Regions from separate parts of the Agromyces flavus genome, predicted to be linked through region 2. Evidence: predicted binding sites of a transcription regulator. Region 2 holds the regulator's gene; each other region holds the start of a gene.
The links. Region 2 encodes LexA, which represses DNA repair genes until DNA is damaged. Its sites were predicted from a motif close to TCGAACANNTGTTCGA; they were not measured.
Positions count from the first base shown of each region.

Region 1: the regulator LexA is predicted to act here: its motif matches at 2,619-2,634, upstream of BLT99_RS09620 (Rv2578c family radical SAM protein).
Region 3: the regulator LexA is predicted to act here: its motif matches at 1,562-1,577, upstream of uvrA (excinuclease ABC subunit UvrA).

Region 1 covers NZ_LT629755.1:2,044,704-2,049,205, forward strand. Annotated here, with positions in the region: gene BLT99_RS09610 (hypothetical protein) at 1-100, opposite strand, end outside; gene BLT99_RS09615 (sensor histidine kinase) at 97-1,386, opposite strand; gene BLT99_RS09620 (Rv2578c family radical SAM protein) at 1,492-2,610, opposite strand; gene BLT99_RS09625 (ABC-F family ATP-binding cassette domain-containing protein) at 2,771-4,502, opposite strand, start outside.
Region 2 covers NZ_LT629755.1:1,541,387-1,545,888, forward strand. Annotated here, with positions in the region: gene BLT99_RS07305 (histidinol-phosphate transaminase) at 1-1,008, opposite strand, end outside; gene BLT99_RS07310 (LysM peptidoglycan-binding domain-containing protein) at 1,067-1,462, opposite strand; gene lexA (transcriptional repressor LexA) at 1,723-2,412, shown strand; gene metE (5-methyltetrahydropteroyltriglutamate--homocysteine S-methyltransferase) at 2,496-4,502, opposite strand, start outside.
Region 3 covers NZ_LT629755.1:1,120,785-1,125,286, reverse strand. Annotated here, with positions in the region: gene uvrA (excinuclease ABC subunit UvrA) at 1-1,506, opposite strand, end outside; gene uvrB (excinuclease ABC subunit UvrB) at 1,614-3,677, opposite strand; gene coaE (dephospho-CoA kinase) at 3,764-4,381, opposite strand; gene BLT99_RS05295 (DUF4126 domain-containing protein) at 4,435-4,502, shown strand, end outside.

The DNA of each region.
Region 1 (4,502 bases), 500 kb from region 2:
CGGCGACGGCCAGCGCCGAGCCCACGACGACCAGCGGCGCGGCGGCGACCCCGCCGATCGGGTCGACCTCCTGCTGCGTGAGCCGCATCCGGGTGCTCATCCGTCGCCCTCCGGAACGGTCAGCATCACGGTGGTCCCGACGCCGGGCCGCGACCAGATGCGCGCGGTGCCGCCTTCCTGCTCGATGCGCCCGCGGATCGATGTGCGCAGGCCGATCCGGTCGTCGGGGACGGCATCGGGATCGAATCCCGCGCCGCCATCGATGACCACGACCGTGACCTCGCCGTCACCGGGATCGACCGCGACCTCGGCCTCAGCGACGCCGGCGTGGCGGACCACGTTGATCAGGCACTGCGCGACGGCGGATTCCAGCGCGTCGCGCCGCGCAGGCGTGAGGGACTCGAGGGCCGCCGGCGGCCCCGCGACATGCACCGCGACCCCCGCGTCTCGCGCGATGCCGAGCGCCTCGGCGAGCGGCGGAGCCGACGCCCGGGACGTCGAGCCGGGTCCCGTCGCGCGCCTGTCCGCGGCCGCGCGACTCGCGGCGGGCCGACCCGTGCGATCCGTGTGCGATCCGTCGCCCGCGGCCTCGGTGTGGTCGCCCGCCCAATCGCGGCCCACGATGAGCGACAGGTCGTTCCGGATCGCGCTCCGCAGGCGTTCGTCGACCGCGCCCGAACCGGCCGTCGCGATCGCGACCAGGTGGCTGAGCGCGGTGTCGTGCAGCCGGGCGATGGCGCGGAGCTCATAGTCGTGCCGGATGGTCAGCTCGCGGGTCTGCTGGCTCGCCCGGTGCAGCGCCGTCTCGCGGCGATCGACCGCGCGCCGAGCGGCGGCGTCGAAGGTGCGGGCGACGACCACGATGCCGAGCACCGCGAGGGCCGGCAGGCTGGGCACCCAGGGTGCACCGGCCACCGTGGCGCCCAGGAACGCCGCCGCCTCGCCGAGCCCCCAGCCGAGCACGGCCCAGGTGATCGCGATGCCCGATCCGATTCCGGCGCCGCCCACGAGGATGAGCGCGGCGCGCGACAGCGCGACGAGCGCGTTGTCGGCCGCCGCCTCAACCTCGCCCGATGCGAGCAGCATGACCGTGAGCCCGAACACCGCGGCCGTGCCGCCGACGAGCGCCATCACGGTGAGCGTCACCGTCTCGTAGCGGGCCACGAGGTAGAGGAGCAGTGCCTGCACCGAGAGCAGGACCGTCGCGGCGAGCGCCGCGCGCTGTCGGTCGGGGCCCTCGCCGGCCGGCAGGGAGGCGGCGACCGCCGACGCGATGGTGACCAGGAGCGCCGCGCCGAGGCAGACGGCCGCGGCGCTCTGCCCGGCACGCGCGAGGGCACGACTCAGGGATTCCCTCGCGAGATGCTCGGGCAAGCCGAGGGTCATCCGTGCTCCGATCCCGGCCGATGGCGCGGCCCTTGCCGGATTATCGCAGTTCGCGCACGCGGTGGTGCATTTCGTTCCGGCCCCGGGGTCCCGCGACCATCCGGGTCAGAACAGCATGGCGGGGGCCGCAGCGTCGAGGGGCAGGTCGCCGAGCTCGGAACTGCGCCCGATGGGTGACGCCGACGCGTCAGCGATGGTCGCTGCGGCGGCTCGTCTCGGGCGACGTCCGAGTGCGGAGGATCGTACGCCGCCGGTCACCGAGTCCTCGCGACCGCGCTCGAGACGGTGCGCCCGGATGAGCGGCCGGATCCGTTCGGCGAGCCATTCGCGGTACTCGGCCGGCGCATACGCGCTGGCACCGGGGTACATCGCGCGGTAGCGGGGCACGAGTTCGGGGTGCTCGCGCCCGAGCCACCCGAAGAACCACGGCTTGACGGCGCCGCGGAGGTGCAGAGCCGAGTAGATGACGCTCGTGGCGCCCGCCGCCTTCGCTCGACGAAGGGCTTCGTCGAGGTGGGCTCGGGTGTCGGTGAGGTACGGGAGGATCGGCATGAGGAACACCGAGCAGTCGAACCCGGCGTCGCGTGCGGCGGTCACCGTGGCCAGGCGCGCCGCGGTCGTCGGGGTTCCGGGCTCGATCGACTGCTGCAACTCGTCGTCGTAGACCGCGATCGACATGGCGAGGTCGACCGCGACATGCTCGCGCGCCGCTGCCAGTATCGGGAGGTCGCGGCGGAGCAACGTGCCCTTGGTGAGCACGCTGAACGGGGTTCCGCTGCCGGCGAGCGCCTCGATGATGCCCGGCATGAGCGAATAGCGCCCCTCGGCACGCTGGTACGGATCGGTGTTGGTGCCGAGCGCCACGGGTTCGTGCCGCCACGACGGTCGCGCCAGCTCACGTCGCAGCACGTCGGCGACGTTGACCTTCACGATGATCTGCCGATCGAAGTCGTGTCCGGCGTCGAGATCGAGGTAGTTGTGCGTCGGACGGGCGAAGCAGTAGACGCATGCATGCGTGCAGCCCCGGTAGGGGTTGATGGTCCAGCCGAAGGGCACGTACGACTGGCCCGGAACCTTGTTGAGGGCCGACTTCGCGAGCACCTCGTGGAAGGTCACGCCGGCGAACTCGGGCGTCTGCACCGAGCGGACAAGGTTGTTCAGCCGGGCCAGGCCAGGCAGCGCATCGGGCTGGTCGACGCCGAGTTCCTGTCCGTTCCATCGCACCCTGACATTCGAACACATGTTCGAATTCGAGGCAAGCGGAATCGCGGCGCGCCGGCAGGGGTCCGGCGCGAGCGACCGTCGCTGCCCCGGAATCGGGTGGAAAGGTATCCCGCGGATACCTTTCCACCCGGTCTTGCGATCGGATGATGCGGCTACGCGACTACGCGGCAACGCGGGACCGCGTCGACGCGCCGCCGAGCGCGAGCGTCTCGCCATCCCAGCGCCGCCGCAGCCACCGGTCGTGGCTCGCGATCACCACCGCGCCCGGATAGCCGCCGAGCGCCTCCTCGAGCTCGCCGGCGAGCGCGAGCGAGAGGTGGTTCGTCGGCTCGTCGAGCAGGAATACGTGCGGCGGCGACGAGATCACGAGCGCGAGCGCGAGACGTCGCTGCTGCCCGACCGAAAGTCGTCCGACCGACCGGTCCAGGTCGCGCGGCGCGACGAGGCCGAGCCCCGCGAGCGGGACGCGCTCGGCGCGCCGCTCCCCCAGCGCCCGCTCGTAGATCGCGCGCGGCGTGGCATCCGGATCGGCGAACCGCACGTCCTGTTCGAGCAGCCCTACCCGCAACCCTCGCCGGCGGTGCAGCACGCCCCGGTCGGGCGCGACGCGACCCGCGAGGAGCGCGAGCAGCGTGGACTTCCCCGCGCCGTTCGCGCCCGTGACGAGCAGACGGGTCGCGGGTTCGATGCGCAGCGACTCGAGCTCGAGCCGTCCGCCCACCGCGATGTCCGCGCCCTGAAGCAACGCCCCGGACTCCTGGTCGAGCACGTGCGAGCCTGACGGGATACCCGCGAACGACAGGGGCGCGGGCGGCGCGGCCAGCTGGGTGCGCTCGAGTTCGCTGAGTCGCACCTCGGCATTGCGCACGCGACGCGACACCGCCTGCTCGACGCCCTCTCGCTTGAAGTGCTTGAGGAACTTGTCGTTGTCGGTGGGCGCACGACCGTGGGCGACCGAACGCGCCGACTCGGCGACGGTGAGACGCAAACGGCGCAGCTCCGCCTGCTCATCGTCGTGCTGTCGTTCCCAGCGGACCCGCTCGTCGGCGCGGACCTCGAGGTACTCGCTGAAGGTGCCGCCGAAGACCGTGCCGACGGATGCCGCGAGCACAGCCGCACGCGAGCCGCCGCCGCTCGTTCGACCCCCGGCCGCCTGCGCGACCGAGGTCGCGCCGACACGTCCGGGGTCGAGATCCAGCAGGCTCGTCGCGACGCGGTCGAGGAACTCGCGGTCGTGGCTGGCGAACACGACCGGTCCGCGCCAGGCGCGGAGCCGATCCTCGAGGAACGCCGCAGCGTCGTCGTCGAGGTGATTCGTCGGCTCGTCGAGCAGCAGTGCGTCGGGCGACGCGAGCAGGAGCGCGGCCAGGGCGAACCGGCTTCGCTGACCGCCCGACAGTTCTCTGATGCGCCGGTCGCGTCCGAGGCCCGACAGCCCGAGGCCGTCGAGCAGTTCGTCGCGACGGCGATCGACGGACCACACGTCGGCCCGCTCAGCCGTGGCGAGCGCGGCGGCGTAGCGCTCGGCGGCGTCGGCGGCGTGATCCGGCTCGGCGAGGGCCGACGCGGCCGCGTCGAGCTCGCGCTCGATCGAGCGAACCTCGGCGATCGCCGACTCGAGCACGTCGTCGACGCGGTCGTCCGACGCGAACGGCAGCTCCTGGAGCAAGATGCCCGTGCGCGCCGGTCGCGCGATGCGCCCGTCGACCGCGGCGCCGGGCAACGGGTCGTCGTCGGCGGACGACGACCCCGCGGCATCCGTCGACCCCGCTGCGATGACGCGCAGCAGCGTCGACTTGCCGGCGCCGTTCTCGCCGATGAGGCCGAGCCGCTGGCCGGCCGCGACCGCGAAGCCGAGGTCGGAGAGCACGCGCCGATCGCCGAAGGCGACG
Region 2 (4,502 bases):
GAGGCATCCGGGCAATCCGATCTCGCGGATCAGGATGCCGCGCTCGAGCAGCGCCTCGAAGACGGCGTGCGGGTCATCGACGCCCCCGAAGAGCACGAAGTTCGCGCCGCTCCGGTACGGGCGGTATCCGAGCGCGGCGAGCTCGCGCACGATGCGCTCGCGCTGCGAGCGGATCTCGTCGACCATCGCGAGCATCTCGTCGGCGTGGGCGAGGGCGCCGAGCGCGGCCGCCTGCGTCAGCGCCGACAGGTGGTACGGCAGGCGGACGAGGCGCAGCGCGTCGATCACGGCCGGGTCGGCGGCGAGGTAGCCGACCCGTGCCCCGGCGAACGCGAAGGCCTTGCTCATGGTGCGCGAGACGAGCAGGCGCGGGCGGCCCTCGAGCAGCGTCAGCGCGCTCGGCGTGCCCGGGTCGGCGAACTCGAAGTACGCCTCGTCGACGACCACCACGCCGCGCGCCGCATCGGCGACCGCGGCGATCGTGTCGAGCGACAGCGGGGTGCCCGTGGGGTTGTTGGGGGCGCAGAGCAGCACGACGTCGGGGTCGTGCCGCTCGACGGCGGCCACGGCCGTCCCGGGGGCCAGTTCGAAGTCGGCGTCGCGCTCGGCGGTGACCCATTCCGTGCCCGTGCCGCCCGAGAGCAGACCGTACATGGAGTAGGTCGGCGCGAACCCGAGCGCGCGGCGGCCGGGGCCGCCGAACGCCTGCAGGATGTGCTGGAGCACCTCGTTGGAGCCGTTCGCCGCCCACAGCTGCTCGGGGACGAGCCCGTGTCCGAGGTAGCCGGCCAGCGCGGTGCGGAGCTGCGTGAACTCCCGATCGGGATAGCGGTTGAGGCCGATGATCGCGGCCGCGACACGCGCGACGATGTCGTGTGCGACGTCCTCGGGGATCGGATGCGTGTTCTCGTTGACGTTCAGCGCCACGGGCACCACCTTCTGGGGCGCACCGTACGGGGACTTGCCCCGGAGGTCGTCACGGAGGGGCAGATCGTCGAGACTCGTCACCGATCAATGCTATCCGCGGCCGGCCGCACGTTTCGGCCGGCGTCGACCACGGATGCCGCTACTCGACGACGGGCAGGGCGAGCCGCTGCCCCGGCTGCACGACCGCGTCGCGCAGGCCGTTCAGCCGCATGATCTCGTGGATCACCTCGCGCGGGTCGGCGGTCGGCGCGATCGATTCGGCGATGCCCCAGAGCGTGTCGCCGGCGCCGACCACCATGGTGTCGAGCACCGCCACCCGGCCGTCGTCGATGCCGGCCATCGCTCCCCCGGAGGCGAGCGAGCCGATGAGCACGCCGACGATGATCGGCAGCGCCGCGAGCGCCGTGAACACGACACGGCCGCGGCGCGTGAGCCGCAGCCGGGTGCGCTGCGGCTCCGGCCGAGCGGGCCCGGGCGCGGGCGGGCTCGCGAGGGTGGGCCGCGTCAACGGGGTCGCCATCAGCACTGCACTCATTCCGCACCTCCTCGGTGAGCCCGCATCCGGTCCTCGGCCGGGAGGACCGGATGCGAAGCTGTGTTCCGAATATATCTTCGAACGTTCGCACCTGCAAGGACCGGAAGTGGGAGATTCCGGCGCCGATTCCGCGACACACTCGAACGGATGTTTGTCGTGCGCGTGCGAGGCGGATACAGTTTCGAATGTCCGAGGACAGTCGAACATCGACCACCGACATCACGATCAGGCCGACGGCGGCCGCGACGAGAGGCGACACCGTGAGCATCGACATCGATCAGGCACGCGGAGCCGGCGGCCGGTCCCGTCGACGCAAGACGCTCAGCCCGAAGCAGCTGTCGATCCTCGAGGTGATCCGCCGATCGGTCTCCGAACGCGGCTATCCGCCGAGCATGCGCGAGATCGGCGACGCCGTCGGGCTCTCCTCGCTCTCGAGCGTCACGCACCAGCTGAACCAGCTCGAGCTCGCGGGCTACCTGCGGCGCGACCCCAACCGCCCGCGCGCGCTCGAGGTGCTCATCGACGTCCCGGGCAGCGAGCCCCGCACGTCGACCGCCGAGCCGGCGCCGGTCGGCGACGCCGCGATGGTCCCGCTCGTCGGCCGCATCGCGGCGGGCGTCCCGATCACCGCCGAGCAGCAGATCGAGGAGGTCTTCCCGCTCCCCCGCCAGCTGGTCGGCAAGGGCGAGCTCTTCATCCTCAAGGTCGTGGGCGACTCGATGATCGACGCCGCGATCTGCGACGGCGACTGGGTCGTGGTGCGATCCCAGCCGACCGCCGAGAACGGCGAGATCGTCGCGGCCATGCTCGACGGCGAGGCCACGGTCAAGGTCTTCCGCCAGCGCGACGGCCACACCTGGCTGCTCCCCCGGAACACCGCGTTCGAGCCCATCCTCGGCGATGAGGCCGAGGTGCTCGGCAAGGTCGTCGCGGTGCTCCGCACCGTCTGACGCGCGGGGGCACGTCGGCGGGTACGACAGGGGCGGATGCCGCGACTCGCGTCGCGACATCCGCCCCTCGTTCGCAGCCCCGGTCAGCCCGCGGTCGCGACCGCCGCCGCACCGGCACGCACGGCCTGCGTCGCCTGCACGATGTTCGCCAGCGAGGCGACCGTCTCGTCATAGCCGCGCGTCTTCAGCCCGCAGTCGGGGTTCACCCAGAGCCGTCCGGCGGGGATCTCCCCCACCGCGCGCTCGAGGAGCGCCTGCACCTCTTCCACGCTCGGGACGCGCGGCGAGTGGATGTCGTACACGCCCGGGCCGACGCCGTGGTCGAAGCCGCTGGCCGACAGGTCGTCCACCACCTCCATGCGGCTGCGGGCGGCCTCGATCGACGTGACGTCGGCGTCGAGCTCGCGGATGGCGTCGATGACGACGCCGAACTCCGAGTAGCAGAGGTGCGTGTGGACCTGGGTGGCGGAGGCCGCGCCGCCGGTCGCGAGCCGGAACGACCCGACCGACCAGTCGAGGTAGGCGGGCTGGTCGGCGCGCTTGAGCGGCAGCAACTCGCGCAGCGCCGGCTCGTCGACCTGGATGACCCGGATGCCGGCCCGCTCGAGGTCGGCGATCTCGTCGCGCAGCGCGAGGGCGACCTGGCGCGCGGTGTCGCCGAGCGGCTGGTCGTCGCGCACGAACGACCACGCGAGGATCGTGACCGGACCCGTGAGCATGCCCTTGACGGGCTTGTCCGAGAGCGACTGCGCGTACTGCGACCACTCGACCGTCATGGGCGCCGGACGCGACACGTCGCCCCAGAGGATCGAGGGACGCGTGCAGCGCGAACCGTACGACTGCACCCAGCCGTGCTGGGTCACCGCGAAACCGTCGAGCAGTTCGGCGAAGTACTGCACCATGTCGTTGCGCTCGGGCTCGCCGTGCACGAGCACGTCGAGGCCGAGGTCCTCCTGCAGGCGGATGACTCGGGCGATCTCCTCGCGCATGAGCTCGCGGTACGCCTCGTCCGTGAGCTCGCCCTTCACGAGGCGCGCACGCGCGCGACGGATGTCGGCGGTCTGCGGGAACGAGCCGATCGTCGTGGTCGGCAGCGCGGGCAGGTCGAGATCCTCCTGGGCGGCCACGCGGGAGTCGTAGGCGGCACGCGAGAAGGCCGACGCGTCGAGGCCGGCGAGGCGGTCGCGGACCCCGGCGACCCGGACCCCGGGAGCGGCGGCGCGGTCGGCGAGGGCGTCGGATGCGGCGTCGAGCTCGGTCGCGATCGCCTCGCGGCCCTCGGCGAGCCCGCGGGCCAGCACCGCGACCTGCGCGACCTTCTGGTCGGCGAACGCGAGCCAGCTCACGAGCCGCGCGTCGAGGGCCGTCTCGTCCTCGACGTCGTGCGGCACGTGCAGGAGCGACGTCGACGTCGACACGGCGACGTCGCCGGAGAACGTGCGGAGCGCCTCGGCGTGCGCGAACGCGCGCTCGAGGTCGCCGCGCCAGATGTTGTGGCCGTCGACCACGCCGGCGACCAGCGTCTTGGCGGCCAGCGCCTCCTCGGTCACGGGGTCGAGCTGCTCGGGCGCCGCGCCGCGGACGAGGTCGAGGCCGATCGCCTCGACGGGCGTCGCCGCGAGCGCCGGCAGGGCGTCGTCGAGCGAGCCGTAGGGCGCGGCGACGAAGATCGCAGGCCGCTCCTCGGCCGCGCCGAGCGCGTCGTACGCCGCGCCGACGGCGTCGAGCACGCGCTCACGCGACTCGTCGATGCTCTCGCTCACGAGCGCCGGCTCGTCGAGCTGCACCCACTCCGCACCCGCATCGCGGAGTGCTGCGAGGAGTTCGGCGTAGACGGGCACGAGGTCGGCGAGGCGGTCGATCGGGCGGAAGCCCTCGGGCGCGCCGTCCGCCGCCTTGGCCAGCAGCAGGAAGGTGACCGGGCCGACGAGGACCGGACGCGTGACGAAGCCGGCCTCGCGGGCCTCGCGCACCTGGGCGACGACCGCCTCGGCGTGCGCGGCGAACGCGGTGTCGGGCCCGATCTCGGGGACGAGGTAGTGGTAGTTCGAATCGAACCACTTGGTCATCTCGAGCGGCGCGTCCGCCCC
Region 3 (4,502 bases), 420 kb from region 2:
GCCCGAGAGCGTGCCGGCGGCGCGAGCGAGGTCGAGATAGCTGAGGCCGACGCGGATGAGGAAGTCGAGCCGGAGCTTGATCTCGCGGAGCACCTGGGCGGCGATGGCCTGCTCGCGCTCGGTGAGCTGCAGCCGGTCCATGAAGGAGCGTGCGTCGTGCAGGCTGAGCCGGCAGACGTCGGCGATCGACGCGTCGTGGATGAGGACGGACAGCACTTCGGGCTTGAGCCGATCGCCCTCGCACACCGGACACGGGACCTCGCGCAGGTACTCGGCCCAGCGCGCGCGCTGCACGTCGGTCTCGGCCTGCAGGTACTGCCGCTCGATGTAGGGCACGACGCCCTCGAAGCCGGAGGTGTAGCTCATCTCGCGCCCGTACCGGTTGCGCCAGCGCACCTTGACCTCGAAGTTGTCGCCGCGGAGCACCGCGTTGCGGGCACCGCCCGGCAGCTCTTCCCATGGGGTGTCGAGCGAGAAGCCGAAGTCGCGGGCGAGGCCGTCGAGCAGCTTCTCGTAGTAGTTGTAGAGACTCTTGCCCTGGGAGGTCCACGGCAGGATCACTCCCTCGGCGATGCTCATCGTGGGGTCGCCGAGCAGGAGGTCCTCGTCGACCGACATCCGCGTGCCGAGACCCGAGCATTCGGGACACGCCCCGAACGGCGCGTTGAACGAGAACGTGCGCGGCTCGATCTCGGTGAGCGCGATGGGGTGCTGGTTCGGGCAGCTCAGCTTCTCGGAGAACGTCTGCCACGCATCGTCGCCCTCGAGGGCGACGTAGTTGATCTGCACGAGCCCGTCGGTCAGGCGCAGCGCGGTCTCGAGCGAGTCGGTGAGGCGGCCCAGCATCTCGTCGGAGGCCACCAGCCGGTCGATGACGACCGAGATGTCGTGCTTGACCTGCTTCTTCAGCAGCGGCGGCTCGTCGAGCCGGATGAGCTCGCCGTCGACCACCGCCCGGGAGTACCCCTGCGAGGAGAGCTCGCGGAAGAGGTCGACGAACTCGCCCTTCTTCTGCGAGACCATCGGGCTCAGGATCTGGAAGCGCGTTCCGGACGGCAGCTCCATCAGCTGGTCCGCGATCTGCTGCACGGTCTGGCGCTGGATGCGCTCGCCGCAGACGGGGCAGTGCGGCACGCCGATACGCGCCCAGAGGAGGCGCATGTAGTCGTAGATCTCGGTGATCGTGCCGACCGTCGAACGCGGGTTGCGGTTGGTCGACTTCTGGTCGATGGACACCGCGGGGCTGAGGCCCTCGATGAAGTCGACGTCGGGTCGGTCGACCTGGCCCAGGAACTGGCGCGCGTAGGCGGACAACGACTCGACGTAGCGGCGCTGGCCCTCGGCGAAGATGGTGTCGAACGCGAGCGACGACTTGCCCGAGCCCGACAGGCCGGTGAACACGACCATCGCATCGCGCGGGATCTCGACATCGACGTTGTGCAGGTTGTGCACGCGGGCACCGCGGACGCTCAGGCGCGAGTGGGCATCGAGACGTGAAACTGGCACCCTACGAGTGTACGAACCGCCTCCGACACTCCCGCCCGGATCGCACGCGCTGAGAGCGAACACACGTTCGATTCTCGGCTCATCGGCCTCCGGCTCCCTCGCCGGACTCAGGCGAGGTGCCCCGCCTTCTCCATCTGGCGGAGCTCGCGCTTGAGCTCGGAGACCTCGTCGCGGAGGCGCGCCGCGAGCTCGAACTTGAGCTCGCCCGCCGCCTCGAGCATCTGCTCGTTCAGGTCGCGGATGAGCTCCTCGAGGTCGTTCGCCCCGGCCGCGGCGATGCCCTCGCGCTTCATCGGCACCGGGGAGGTCTTCCGGGTGTCGCGCCCGGCCAGCAGCGCCGCGGTGTCGGCGCCCTCGCGTGCGAGCACCTCGGTGATGTCGGCGATGCGCTTGCGCAGCGGTGTGGGATCGATGCCGTTCACCCGGTTGTACTCGAGCTGCTTGTCGCGCCGGCGGTTGGTCTCGTCGATGGCCGAGGCCATCGACTCGGTCATCACGTCGGCGTACATGTGCACCTCGCCGGACACGTTGCGCGCGGCGCGCCCGATCGTCTGGATGAGCGAGGTCGACGAGCGCAGGAAGCCCTCCTTGTCGGCGTCGAGGATCGCGACGAGCGACACCTCGGGCAGGTCGAGGCCCTCGCGGAGCAGGTTGATGCCGACGAGGACGTCGTAGACGCCGGCCCGCAGCTCGGTCAGCAGCTCGACCCGGCGGAGGGTGTCGACATCGGAGTGCAGGTAGCGCACCCGCACGCCGGCCTCGGTGAGGAAGTCGGTCAGCTCTTCGGCCATGCGCTTGGTGAGCGTGGTGACGAGCACGCGCTCGTCGCGCTCGGCGCGCACGTGGATCTCTTCGAGGAGGTCGTCGATCTGGCCCTTGCTGGGCTTCACGACGATCTCGGGGTCGACGAGACCGGTCGGCCGGATGATCTGCTCGACCACGCCGTCGGCCACGCCCATCTCGTAGGACCCGGGCGTCGCGGACAGGTAGACGGTCTGACCGACGCGAGCCTTGAACTCATCCCACTTCAGCGGGCGGTTGTCGAGCGCGCTGGGCAGGCGGAACCCGTGCTCGACCAGCGTGCGCTTGCGGGAGGCGTCACCCTCGTACATCGCGCCGATCTGCGGAACGGTCACGTGCGACTCGTCGATGACGACGAGGTAATCGTCGGCGAAGTAGTCGAGCAGGCAGTGCGGCGCCTCGCCGGGAGCGCGACCGTCGATGTGCCGCGAGTAGTTCTCGATGCCCGAGCAGAACCCGATCTGCTCCATCATCTCGAGGTCGAAGGTCGTGCGCATGCGGAGGCGCTGCGCCTCGAGCAGCTTGCCCTCGCGCTCGAGCTCCTGCAGGCGCTCGTCGAGCTCGTCGCGGATCGTGCCGATCGCACGCTGCATGACATCGGTGCTGGCGACGTAGTGGGACGCGGGGAACACCGCCACCGCGTCGAGCTTCGAGATCACCGACCCGGTGAGCGGATGGAGGCTGTGCAACGCCTCGACCTCGTCGCCGAACATCTCGATGCGGATGGCGTGCTCTTCGTAGACCGGGATGATCTCGATCGTGTCGCCACGGACGCGGAAGGTGCCACGCGAGAACGCGACATCGTTGCGCTGGTACTGCATCGACACGAACTTGCGGATCAGCCAGTCGCGGTCGAGCCGCTGGCCCACCTGAAGCGGCATCATCGCACTGAGGTACTCCTCGGGCGTGCCGAGGCCGTAGATGCACGACACGGTCGAAACCACGACGACATCGCGTCGGCTCAGCAGCGAGTTCGTGGTCGAGTGCCGCAGCCGCTCGACCTCGGCGTTGATCGACGAGTCCTTCTCGATGAACGTGTCGGTCTGCGGCACGTAGGCCTCGGGCTGGTAGTAGTCGTAGTACGAGACGAAGTACTCGACCGCGTTGTTCGGCATGAGCTCGCGGAACTCGTTCGCCAGCTGGGCGGCGAGGGTCTTGTTGTGCGCGAGCACGAGCGTGGGCCGCTGCACCTGCTCGATGAGCCAGGCCGTGGTCGCCGACTTGCCCGTACCGGTGGCGCCGAGCAGCACCACGTCGGTCTCGCCGGCGTTGATCCGCCCCGCGAGATCGGCGATCGCCTGCGGCTGGTCACCGCTCGGCGCGTACTCGCTGACGACCTGGAACGGGCGCACGGAACGGGTCGACTGCATGGATTCGAGTCTAGGTCGGCCCTCCGACACGCGGCCCGGGTACGCCGACAGCGAAGCGGACGGCGCCGCCCCGCGCCATCCGGACCCTACGCTCGCTTCGCCCGGCGCTCGCGATCGATGCGGACCCAGAGGTCGTCGGCCTGGCTCATGGTGTGCGCGAGCGAACCGCCGGTGTCGATCACCACGTCGGCGACGGCGCGACGATCGGCGTCGCTGACCTGCGCGTCGACGCGCGCCTCGGCCTGGATCGGGTCGAGCCCGCGCTCCCGGACGAGGCGCTCGACCTGCGTGCGCTTGGGTGCGCTCGTGACGACGATGAGGTCGAACGGGTGGTCGACCTGCGCTTCGACGAGCAGCGGCACGTCGTAGACCACGACCGCGTTCGGGTCCTCCTGCTCGGCCTTCGCGATGAGCCGACCGGAGAGCTCGCGGACCGCGGGGTGGACGATCGCGTTGAGGCGCGCACGCGCACCTTCCTCGCGGAAGACGATCTCGCCCAGCTTCTGCCGGTCGAGCATGCCGTCATGGGTCACGACGCCCTCGCCGAACTCGCGCATGATGGCGTCGAGGCAGGCGCTGCCGGGTTCGACGACACGCCGCGCGAGCTGGTCGGCATCGAGGTGGATCGCACCGTGCTCGACGAGGCGGCGGGCGACGGTGGACTTTCCGGAGGCGATCCCCCCGGTGAGGCCGATCAGGTACACGTCTCCCACCCTATCCGTGTGCCACACTCGACTTCGAACCGTCAGGAGGCGACGTGCTCGAAGTCCTCACCGCATCAGGCCTGGCGCTCGCCGCCGGCCTCAACGCGTGGATTCCGCTGCT